Regions from separate parts of the Thioalkalivibrio sp. ALE28 genome, predicted to be linked through region 1. Evidence: riboswitches for the same ligand, from Rfam matches in the RefSeq annotation. Region 1 holds a riboswitch; the other holds the start of a gene.
What was found. A riboswitch is a leader RNA that binds a small molecule or an ion and turns the genes downstream of it on or off. The one in region 1 is predicted to bind cobalamin.
Positions count from the first base shown of each region.

Region 2: it holds a riboswitch for cobalamin, as region 1 does, so the genes downstream of both, bluB (5,6-dimethylbenzimidazole synthase) here and D105_RS0110635 (TonB-dependent receptor domain-containing protein) in region 1, are expected to answer to the same signal.

Region 1 covers NZ_KB898102.1:91,253-96,709, reverse strand. The annotation lists gene D105_RS0110645 (cyclopropane-fatty-acyl-phospholipid synthase family protein) at 1-374, shown strand, start outside; gene D105_RS0110640 (hypothetical protein) at 506-2,404, shown strand; cobalamin riboswitch at 2,492-2,738, shown strand; gene D105_RS0110635 (TonB-dependent receptor domain-containing protein) at 2,881-4,752, shown strand; gene D105_RS0110630 (cob(I)yrinic acid a,c-diamide adenosyltransferase) at 4,756-5,310, shown strand; gene D105_RS0110625 (cobaltochelatase subunit CobN) at 5,422-5,457, shown strand, end outside.
Region 2 covers NZ_KB898094.1:195,581-201,037, forward strand. The annotation lists gene cobD (threonine-phosphate decarboxylase CobD) at 1-786, opposite strand, end outside; gene cbiB (adenosylcobinamide-phosphate synthase CbiB) at 803-1,705, opposite strand; gene bluB (5,6-dimethylbenzimidazole synthase) at 1,702-2,454, opposite strand; cobalamin riboswitch at 2,549-2,757, opposite strand; gene D105_RS0103040 (cobalamin-binding protein) at 2,904-3,806, shown strand; gene D105_RS0103045 (iron ABC transporter permease) at 3,813-4,784, shown strand; gene D105_RS0103050 (ABC transporter ATP-binding protein) at 4,784-5,457, shown strand, end outside.

The DNA.
Region 1 (5,457 bases):
TTCCGGGCGGGTACACCCCGGCGCTGTCCGAGGTGATGAGTGCGCTGGAACCCACCCCGCTGTACACCACGGACATCGAGTTCTGGCGGCTGCACTATGCCGAGACACTGGCTGAGTGGTACCGCCGCTTCCAGAAGGTCCGAGCCGAGGCCGTGACGCGCTTTGACGAGCGCTTCTGCCGCATGTGGGAGTTCTATCTGGCCAGTTGCGAGGGGACCTTCCGCTGGTGGGGACAGGTGGTCTTCCACGTGCAGATGGCCAAGCAGCAGGACGCGGTGCCGTTGACGCGCGACTACCTCTATCGCGACGATGCCTCCGAGGTGGTCTCGATCCCGCCCGGCGAGGCCCAGGCACGGCGCAGCAACGCGGCCTGAGGGGTGGCCGAATGCGCCGGGAACGGCGCGAAAACGGGGCCCGGAGCGCGCGAACCGAACGTACTTTCCCTACACTAATGGGGACGTTGCGGCCATGCCGGCGGTGACCATCCATTCCGGAGCAGGGGCGCGTGTTCGGTCGCTTTCGTAAACGCAGGGAGGCACCGGGTCAGGAAGACCCGCAGGCCGTCGGGCCGTCGCAGGAGAACGTCCTGATCGAGGCGGCCGGCCGCAGCCGCATCACCGAGGTGGCGGCCACCGCGCGGCGCGTCCCCTGGTCGCTCAATTTCCTCCAGCTGCTGTGGGCGGCGGGACCGGTCACGTTCCTGGCCATGCAGGGCGGGTACTTTCTCGGTTTCGGGCACGCCGCCCCGGCACAGAACTTCATCTTCTTCGCCGTCTACACCCTGCTGTTCGGGGTGATCGGCCTGGTGGCGCGCTTTGTTGCCGATGCCACCCGCGGCAAACGCCAGGAGCAGTCGCGCGACCAGCTGCGCAACACGATCGACCTGCTGCCGGACCTGCTGTTCGTGACCCGTGATCTGGCCATGAGCGAGCTCGCACCGGACATGCGCCGGCGCAAGGCGGCCGAGGTGCTGCTCCACGAGGTGGATATCTCGCCCGAGGGGGTGGCCGTCGCGGTGCGCGAGATGACCGGCGATACCAGCCTGGCGGCTGCCGCGGAGCAGATCGAGATCTATCGCCGCCTGGGCCTGCGCTCGCGCGTGGGCGATCTGGTGGGCGCGACCGAGGATTCGCGGCTCGCGGCCCTGGAGAAGCTGCACCACGAGGCCCCGGAGGTCGCCGACCTGCTGCGCGATCGGCTGCGCGGCGTGGCGCCGACCCAGGAGGATGGCGTGCGCCGCGTGGACCAGTTCCTGGACCGCCTGTTTTCCGCCGCCGATGCCGACGACCTGGCCCGGTGCACCCTCGACGATGTGCAGGCGATCTTCGTGCTCGCGTTCGAGCTCGTGAACGGGCGCCAGATCAAGCGCCTGAGCTTCGAATGGTCCGGTGGCTGGCAGCTCGGGGCCGCCCTGGACCGACTGGAATCCCAGGGCAACCGCTTTCGCGTGGCGCAGGCCGGGGTGGTCAGCCGCCTGCGCTCGCTCGGTATTCTGCTGTCCCAGAGCGATGCCTCGGGGCTGGATCCGCAGGCTCTGCGCGAGCCCGTAACCGACCTGGGGCGCCAGGTCCTGGAGGCACTGCGCACTCTGGAGGATCGGGAACCGGGGGAACATTCGCCGGACGGGCAGCTCCTGGGACTGGCACTGCGGCGGGTCGAGGACCTGCGCGAGGCGCGCGACCAGCTGATGCAGGCGCAGAGCCGTTACGCCAATGCGGTGGAGCGCTGGGAGGCCCTGCGCCGCGCCCAGGTGGAGAAGCGGGGCGAGAAGCGCTGGTTCAAGCGCAGTGTGCGCGGTATCCGGGTCAGCGAGGAGCTGATCGAGCTGACCGATGACCAGAAGCTGAAGCTGGCCAACGACTTCTGCAACTTCCTTAAGGAGTTGAAGATCCAGCGTGAGGGCGACCTGTTCTACTTCGGGGGGGCGGCGCTGGACGCCGAGACGGCCAAGCGCATCGGCATCCAACTGGCCCTGATCCTGGAGCCGCTGGTGGACCTCACCAACCCGAGCATCCAGCGCGCCATCTACGCCAACCCGGCCGCGTATCTTGGGGGGCTGTATGTGGGCATGAGCGCGGATGCCAAGGCGGGTCTGGGCTCGGCCATGGTGCGCAAGGTCCGCCAGGATCTGGGGCGCATGGCCGAATGGCTGGCGATGCGCCTCACGCGTATCTATCACCTGCCTTTGAGCGATTCCATGCGCGATTTCCTGGTCGAGCAGTACGGCGCCAACCGCGAGCGCCTGGACATGCTGGCAACGCATGCCGGCGACGAGTCGCATCCCGTGGCACTGCGCGCCGAGCGGTCGCCCGAGTTTGACGCCATGCTGCAGGACAAGACCTGGGGCCTGCTGCTGAAGCGCGGGACCCGCTATCTCCACGCCGAGGAGCGGCGCCGCCGCTGATGATCCGTCGCGACGGGCCTGGTTCGACGGTTCCGGTTGTGCGAGATCGAATCTCCCCCGGCTGGTAATTTTGCGCCCAATTGTGTAGTGTTCGCCGCGTTCCCCGGTGCCCGGCCAGGCTCGACCTGGCGGGTTAAACGGGAAGTTCGGTGAGTCCGGGCGGGTCTTCGAGGCCCGCGGACGATTCCGACGCTGCCCCCGCAACGGTGATCGAGCGAGGGACCGCCCGACGGTCCCTGATGGTCGCGGCCAGTGCCACTGAACATGCGTTCGGGAAGGCGCCGCATCGGAACGCTCGTCAGCCCGGAGACCGGCCAGGGAATGATCGCGCGGCATGCGGCGGGCATGCGAGGCGGATGATCGAGCCTGGCCGCTTGCCGGTTGTGGCCGATCCCCCCTCGTGTCTGTCTCCCCCTGTTCGGGCGATCCCGACGAATCAACGGCGTGCGGGCGGCTCGCCGGGAGACACGGACGACATGAAACGCACAGCACTTTCCACGGCCATCCTGCTGGCCACCAGTCCCGCTCTGGCGGATACGCCGAATACCAACGACGCGCAGACCCTGGAAACCGTCCAGGTCACCGCCTCTCGCATCGCGCAGACCGTCGACGAGACGCTTGCTTCGGTCACCATCATCGACCGCGAAGAGATCGAGCGCCTGCAGCCCCAGCAGTTCACCGATCTTTTAGATGGGCGCGCTGGCGTATCGGTGAGTGGTGCCGGCCCATTTGGTAAACAGTCGAGTGTGCGCGTGAGGGGTACCGAATCTGATCACCACCTGCTTTTGATCGATGGAGTTCGCATGGGCTCTGCGACCACCGGCGGGGCGAGTTGGCGGTTCCTGCCGCCGGAGGAGATCGAACGAGTGGAGATCGTGCGGGGCCCTCGAACCTCCATTTATGGGTCCGATGCCATTGGCGGCGTGACCCAGATCTTTACCCGAGAAGGTCGAGAAGGACCGCCGAAGGTCAACGCATTTGTCGGAGGCGGAAGTTTTGACACGTGGGAGACCGGAGTCGGCGTTGCCGGCGGCACCGAAAACACGAACTACAGTTTCTCGGTTAGCCACTTCGAGACCGATGGGATCAACGTGCAGGACGACGTCGGCGACGATGACCCTGACGGTTACAAAAACACCTCGCTGTCCGGGAAGGTAAGTCATCGTTTGGACAGCGGAATCGAACTTTTCGGGAATTTCTTGTACTCGGAAGGTCGTTCGGAGTATGACGCAGACGAGTTCGACCCTGCCACTTCCCTTATCCTCGGACCGTACGATCGAGCCTACACAGATTTTGTTCATGCCGCCCTGCGGGCCGGTATTCGTATTCCGGTAACCGACCGCTGGGACTCGGAAGTCACGCTTGGGCAGTCACGGGATGAGAGTGACGATGTGACGGAAGGCGGCGTGCTTGGTGGAAGCATCGATCGATTCGATACGCGTCGGAATCAGCTGACCTGGCGCAACGATCTCCGACTTGGGGATCGCACCGACCTAGTGGCCGGAGTGGATGCCTACGAGGACCAGGTTGATGGCACCACCGATTATGACGAGGACTCGCGTTACAACGTTGGCGTGTATTCGGTCTTGCGCACCGAACTTGGCAACCACGACCTGGAAGCTTCGCTGCGTTACGACGACAACGAGCAGTTCGGCGCAAAGACCACGGGGCAGATCGCCTGGGGCATGCAGGCCACCGATGCCCTGCGCCTGCGGGCCAGCTACGGCACCGCCTTCAAGGCGCCGACCTTCAATGATCTTTACTGGCCTTCTTCCGGCCCGATGAGTTTCCGCGGGAACCCCGACCTCGATCCGGAAGAGTCGGAGACCTTCGAGTTTGGGGTCAGGTATTCAGCCAGCCTTGCCTATGTGGATGTGGCAGTGTTCGAAACGCGTGTGGATGGCCTTATAACGGGTTTTCCAATGCGCGAAAACGTTGATGAGGCCCGAATTCGCGGGCTGGAAATCGAGGGTGGCCATGCCCTCGGGCCGTGGAATTCGCGGGTTGCGCTGACCCTGTTGGACGCGGAGGACCGGGATTCCGGAGATGAACTCGCGCGGCGGGCGCCGGTTTCGGCCCGTTTCGATCTAGATCGTCAGATCGGCGATTTCTCCGTAGGTGGTACGGTCCTCGCTCGGAGTCGGACCTATGAATACGACTTCTCGGGCGAGCCAAACCGGCTCTCGGGCTACGGCACGATGAACCTGCGCGCGGCGTATGCCCTCAACCCCGAATGGACGGTCGAGGGCTCCTTGACCAACGTCTTCGATCGGGATTATGAGACCCAGGGCGGCTATAACAACCCCGGCCGGGCCGCGTTCGTGAAGCTGCGCTACCAGCAGAGGTGATTCATGGGTAATCGACTGTCGAAGATCGCAACGCGTACCGGCGACGAAGGCCGGACCGGGCTGGGCGATGGCTCGCGGGTGGACAAGGACAGCCACCGCGTCGAGGCCTTTGGCGACGTGGACGAGCTGAACAGTGTCGTGGGCCGGGTCCTGGTCCACGACCTGCCCGAAGAGGTTCGTCGCTCGCTGGCTCTGGTGCAGCACGAGTTGTTTGATCTCGGAGCGGAACTGGCAGTGCCGGGGCATCAGGCCCTCCCGGAGGCTTCCGTGGAGCGGCTGGACGTGGAGCTGGAGTCCTTCAACGCCGATCTGCCCGCCCTGAAGGAGTTCATCCTTCCGGGTGGGGGTCCCGCTACAGCCGACTGTCACATTGCGCGCACCGTCTGCCGGCGTGCGGAACGGCGTCTGGTGGCGCTCAATCACCACGAGGCATTGCGTCCGGCGTCGCTGGCCTATGTCAACCGGTTGTCGGATCTCCTGTTCGTGCTCTGCCGTGTGCTGGCTCGTCACGAAAACGGTACCGAGGTCCTCTGGCAACCGGCGAACCAGCGCGGCTGACGGGTCTTCGTGGGGGCGCCGCGGTGGCGGCGTCCCATTCCCATTGCAACGGTCGAGGCGTGTCGAGTACACGCCTCGCGCCCTATTGCACCTGTTTATCGGGAAGTTTCCATGCGTTTTCGTTGCACGATCCTGAGCGTTTTCGCG
Region 2 (5,457 bases), on a different contig from region 1:
GCGCTGGCCGCGCGCCTGCAGGAGGCTACGTGTCTCGGCCTGCCAGGCGCGGTCGGTCAGCGCCCGGGTAGCAACCCAGCGCGAAGGTCCGGCGAGGCCCCATGGACCCAGACGGGCGGCCAGCTGCGCGCGCATCGCGTCGTCGGCGATCACGAACCCGACCCGCGCGCCCGCCAGCCCGAAGAACTTGCCGAGAGAACGCAGCACCACCAGGCCTTCGCGCGGTGCGTCCTGCGCGAGACTGGCCCCCGGCGTCACATCCATGAAGGCCTCGTCCACGATCAGCCAGCCACCACGCGCGGCCAGTTCCGCATGCCAGGCCAGCAGGTCCGCACGTTCGAAGCACTGACCCGTCGGGTTATTCGGGTTGACCAGCACCAGCACGTCCAGATCGGGCAGCGCGGCGGCGATCGCCTCGCCACTCAGCGGGCGTACCGTGTGCCCGGCCTCGCGCCAGGCCCGGGCGTGCTCGTTGTAGCTGGGTTCGAGGATGCCGACGCGCGCCGTACCCGGGCGCAGCGCCGGCAACAACTGGATCGCCGCCTGCGAGCCCGCGACGGGCAAAAGGGCTGCGGTGCCGTAATAGTCAGCAGCCGCGGCCTCGAGCCCGTCCTCCGGTTCCGGCAGCCGCGCCCAGACCCACTGCGGGACCTCGCCCACGGGATAGCCATGCGGGTTGATGCCGGTGGAAAGATCCAGCCACTCGGTTGCCGGAATGCCGTAGCGCGCAGCCGCCTGGCGCACACCACCCCCGTGCACCTGCACGAGCGCCCGGGATTCGGGCATGGGAGCCTTCTGCGGATCAGAACAGGACAACGACAATCACCCCCATCACGATGAACGCCATCCAGATCGCCAGCGCCCGGTCCACCAGCGCCACCGCCTGGCGAATGCCCGCGGCATCGGCCAGGCGGCCCATGCCCAGGCGCGGGCGCCACTCGCGCTGGCCGCCATAGGGCGCCGGGCCGCCCAGCACCAGGCCCAGCGCACCGGCCCCAGCGGCCATCACCGGCCCGGCATTCGGGCTCTTCCATCCGGCGGCTTGTTCACGCCAGCACTGCAATGCGTCCCGCCCGCGCCCCGCCAGGGCATAGGCCAGGGCCGTCAGACGCGCCGGGATCAGGTTCATGGCGTCATCCAGCCGCGCGGCCGCCCAGCCGAACGTGGCATACCGCTCGTTACGGTACCCCCACATCGCATCCAGGGTGTTGACCAGCCGGTAGGCCACCACGCCCGGTGCCCCGGCGACCAGGAACCAGAAGATCGTGGCAAACAGCGCATCGTTGCCGTTCTCCAGGACCGACTCGATGGTCGCCCCGCTCACCCCGCGCACGTCCAGGGCCTCCGTGTCCCGACTGACCAGCATCCCCACGCCCGTGCGGGCACCGTGCAAATCATCCGTCTCCAGGGCCCGCGCGACCACCTCGGCGTGTTCGTCCAGGCTGCGCCAGCCGATCGCCAGGGTCAGGATCGCCAGCGACAGCAGCCAGCCCCACGCCAGCGACGCCCCCAGAGCGGCCAGCGCCACCCATGGCAGGACCAGCGCCGCGAGCAGCAACGCCCCGCGCAGGCGACTGGGCGCATGCCAGCGGGACTCGGCCCAGGCCGCCAGCCGACCGAACCCGGCCAGCGGGTGGAACCGCCGCGGATCGCCGAACAAGCGATCCAGGATCAGGGCGCCCATCAGGATCAGGAAGGCGCTCATGCGCTGTCGGATCCGGTCCGTTCGTCCGCCCCGTGTCCGGTGCCTGCCGCATCCTGGTCGGCTGCCAGCTCGCCGCGCACGCCCCAGCGATCCTGAAAGACCAGTTCTTCCAGGGGCCGCCGGCGATCCCAGCCCGCGGTCTCCAGCATCGGCCGGTCGTAGAAACGCTCCACATGGCCGAGGCACAGCACCGCGATCGGATAGCCGCCCTCCGGCATGTCCAGCTGCCGCGCCAGCCAGTCCGGATCGAACAGCGAGACCCAGCCCATGCCCAGCCCCTCCGCGCGGGCCGCCAGCCACAGGTTCTGGATCGCGCAGGCCGCCGAGCACAGGTCCATCTCCGGTAGCGTACGGCGCCCCAGCACATAGCGTTCGCGGTCGTCGGTCAGGGCCACGACCAGCAACTCCCCCGCCTCGCGGATCCCTTCCAGCTTCAGGCGGTGCACCTCCGCCGCGCGCTCCCCGCAGGCCTCGGCGGTGCGGGCCTGCTCGTCCGCGGCGTGGGCATGCAGGGCCTCGCGCAGCGCCGGGTCGGTTACCCGCAGGAAGCGCCAGGGCTGCATGTACCCGACGCTGGGGGCGCGGTGGGCGGCCTCCAGCAGCCGGCGCAGCGTAGCGCGATCCACCGGATCCGGGCGGAAATGGCGCATGTCGCGGCGTTCCCCGATCACGCGATAAACCGCCTCGCGCTCGGCCGAGGCGAACGCGTTCGGATGCCCTTCTGTCGGTTTGGGATCTGGGTTCGTCATGCGTTTCCGTCGGGGCGACGGCACGGCGAAACCACGAAGGAACGGGCACCGCAGATAGTGCCCGTGCCCTCGATCGTTGCCCGCCGCACGATCGCAGGATGCGTCATCACCAGGCCGGTCTCCGGGCTTGCGAGCGTCGGCGGGTGCCGATGCCGCAGACGCCTTCCCGTGACCCGTGGGGACACAGTGGCCAAGCCTGCGGTGTGGTTCGCCGCTCACTTACCGTTGCGGGGGCAGCGCCGGATTGGCACCGGCTTCCCGTTTCACCTGCGCATTGCAGGCACCTGATACTAGCCGCCGTATGATACGCGTTCGGCGCGCCCCCGACCAATTTGGGCACCAAACCATCTTGTGCATGCTGCTATGATGAAACGCTTTTGCGGCTTGCGCGCACTACCGCAGACGTCCTCCATTCGACCTCGCAACAGCGCCACAACCACCGGATTTTTATGAATTTCAAGACCCTCGGACACTCCTCCGCCCTGCTCGTCGCGACGTTGCTTTGCACGGCGCCGGCACTGGCCGACCCGGTCTCGGTGACCGACGACGACGGTCACGAGGTCCGGCTGGAACAACCCGCCGAGCGCATCGTCAGCCTCGCCCCGCATATCACCGAGGTCCTGTTCGCCGTCGGGGCTGGCGACAAGCTGGTGGGCGCGACCCAGCACAGTGACTTCCCGCCGGAGGCGGAGATGCTTCCCCGCGTGGGCGGCTACAGCCGCATCGATATGGAGCGCGTCGTGCAGCTCGATCCGGACCTGGTCGTTGCCTGGCGCAGCGGAAACTCGCAATCCCAGATCGAACACCTGCGCGAGCTCGGCTTCCACGTCTACGTGTCGGAGCCCCGCAGCTTCGACGGTGTGTCCGCCAGCATGCGCCGCATGGCACAGCTCGCCGGCACCGAGACGCAGGGCGACGAGGCGGTGCGAAGCTTCGAGGAGGCGATCGACACCCTTCGCCAGGACTACGCCGAGCGCGACCCGGTACGCCTGTTCTATCAGGTGTGGGAACAACCCCTGATGACGGTGAACGACGACCACCTGATCAGCGAGGCGATCCGCCTGTGCGGCGGGGTGAACGTATTCGGCCACCTGGATCGCCTGGTCCCGCGCATGGATCGCGAGGCGGTCATCGAGGCCGATCCGGAGGTTATCATTGGCGGCGGCATGGGCGAGGATCGCCCCGACTGGGTCATCGCCTGGACGCAATGGGAGGACATGACCGCGGTCCAGCGCGACAACCTGTTCTTCATCCCGCCGTCCCTGCTGCAGCGCCATACCCCGCGCATCGCCGAGGGCACCCGCCTGATGTGCGAGGAGCTCGAGCGGGCCCGACTCCGCCGGGTGGACTGACCCCTCGTGACCCGCGCCTTCCTCCTTGCCGCCGCGGTCCTGCTGCCGGCGTCGCTGCTGGCGGTGCTGATCGCGCTGGCCTTCGGCAGTGTCGCGATCGCGCCCGGCGACCTGCTGGCGGTGATGCTCGGCGAGGGCAGCCGCCTGCACGACACGCTGGTGCTGGAGCTGCGCCTGCCGCGCGCCCTGGCGGCCTTTGCCGCAGGCGGGTTGCTGGGTCTGGCCGGCGCGCTGATGCAGGTGCTGCTGCGCAACCCGCTGGCCGATCCCTACGTGCTGGGCCTCTCCGGCGGCGCCTCCGTCGGCGCCCTGCTGGCGATGCTCGCGGGCCTGTCGATGTTTTCCGTCTCCCTGGCCGCGTTCGCCGGTGCCCTGCTGTCCACGGTGATCGTGTTCGGCCTGGCACACGGTACCGGCAGCTGGACCCCCACGCGCCTGCTTCTGACGGGCGTGGTGGTCGCGGCGGGCTGGGGCGCCATGATCAGTTTCCTGCTCGCAGTCAGCCCGACGGCCGAGCTACCGGGCATGCTGTACTGGCTGATGGGCGATGTGTCCCACGCGCGCAACCCCTATCCCGCCTGGATCCTGCTGGTGCTGGTCGTGTTCCTCGCCCTGCCGCTGGGCCGCACGCTGAATGTGCTCGCGCGCGGCCCGATGCAGGCCGCTGCACTCGGCGTGGCGGTTCGCCCGGTGGAATGGAGCATCTATGTCGCCGCCGCGCTGATCACCGCGACCGCAGTCATGCAGGTCGGCGCGGTCGGCTTTGTCGGGCTGATCGTGCCGCACATGCTGCGCCTGGTCTTCGGCAACGACCAGCGCGTGATCCTGCCGGCCTCCGCGCTGGGCGGCGGCATCCTGCTGACGCTGGCCGACACCCTCGCCCGCACCATGATCGCCCCGGAGCAGTTGCCGGTCGGCGTAATCACCGCGATGCTGGGGGTCCCCGTGTTCCTGTTCCTGCTGTACCGGAGCCGCTGATGGCACCCCGTCCACCCATCGCCCCCGCCCACAGCCGGCCGCATGAAGCCCCGGGCCTGGGTGCACGCAGCGTCCACCAGAAGCCGGGCCCGGATACGCTGCTTGCCACCCGCGACCTGGTGATCGACATCCCGGGGCGCGCACCCGGCGCCCCGCTGGAACTGACCGTCGACCCCGGGCAGTGTTGGGGCATCCTGGGCCCCAACGGCGCGGGCAAGAGCACGCTGCTGCAAACGCTCGCCGGCCTGCGGACCGCACGCGCCGGCACCATCGAGGTCCGGGGCCAGGCAATCACCCGCCTGCCCCGCGCGGAACTGGCGCGGCGCATCGGCCTGGTCTTCCAGACCCACCACGACGGCTTCCCCGCGACGGTGCTGGAGACCGCGCTGATCGGTCGGCACCCCTACCTGCGCCCCTGGGACATCGAGACCTCCGAGGATTACGCCCGCGCCCGGGCCGCCCTGGCGGAGATGGACCTCTCCGACCTGGAGCACCGCATGGTGGACACGCTCTCCGGGGGCGAGCGGCAGCGCCTGGCCATCGCCACCGTGCTGACCCAGGACCCCAGCCTGCTCCTGCTGGACGAGCCCACCAGTCAGCTGGACCTGCATCACCAGGTCGCCGTGCTGAACCGCGTGCAGGGCATCGTTGCCCAGGCGCACCGGGCCGCCGT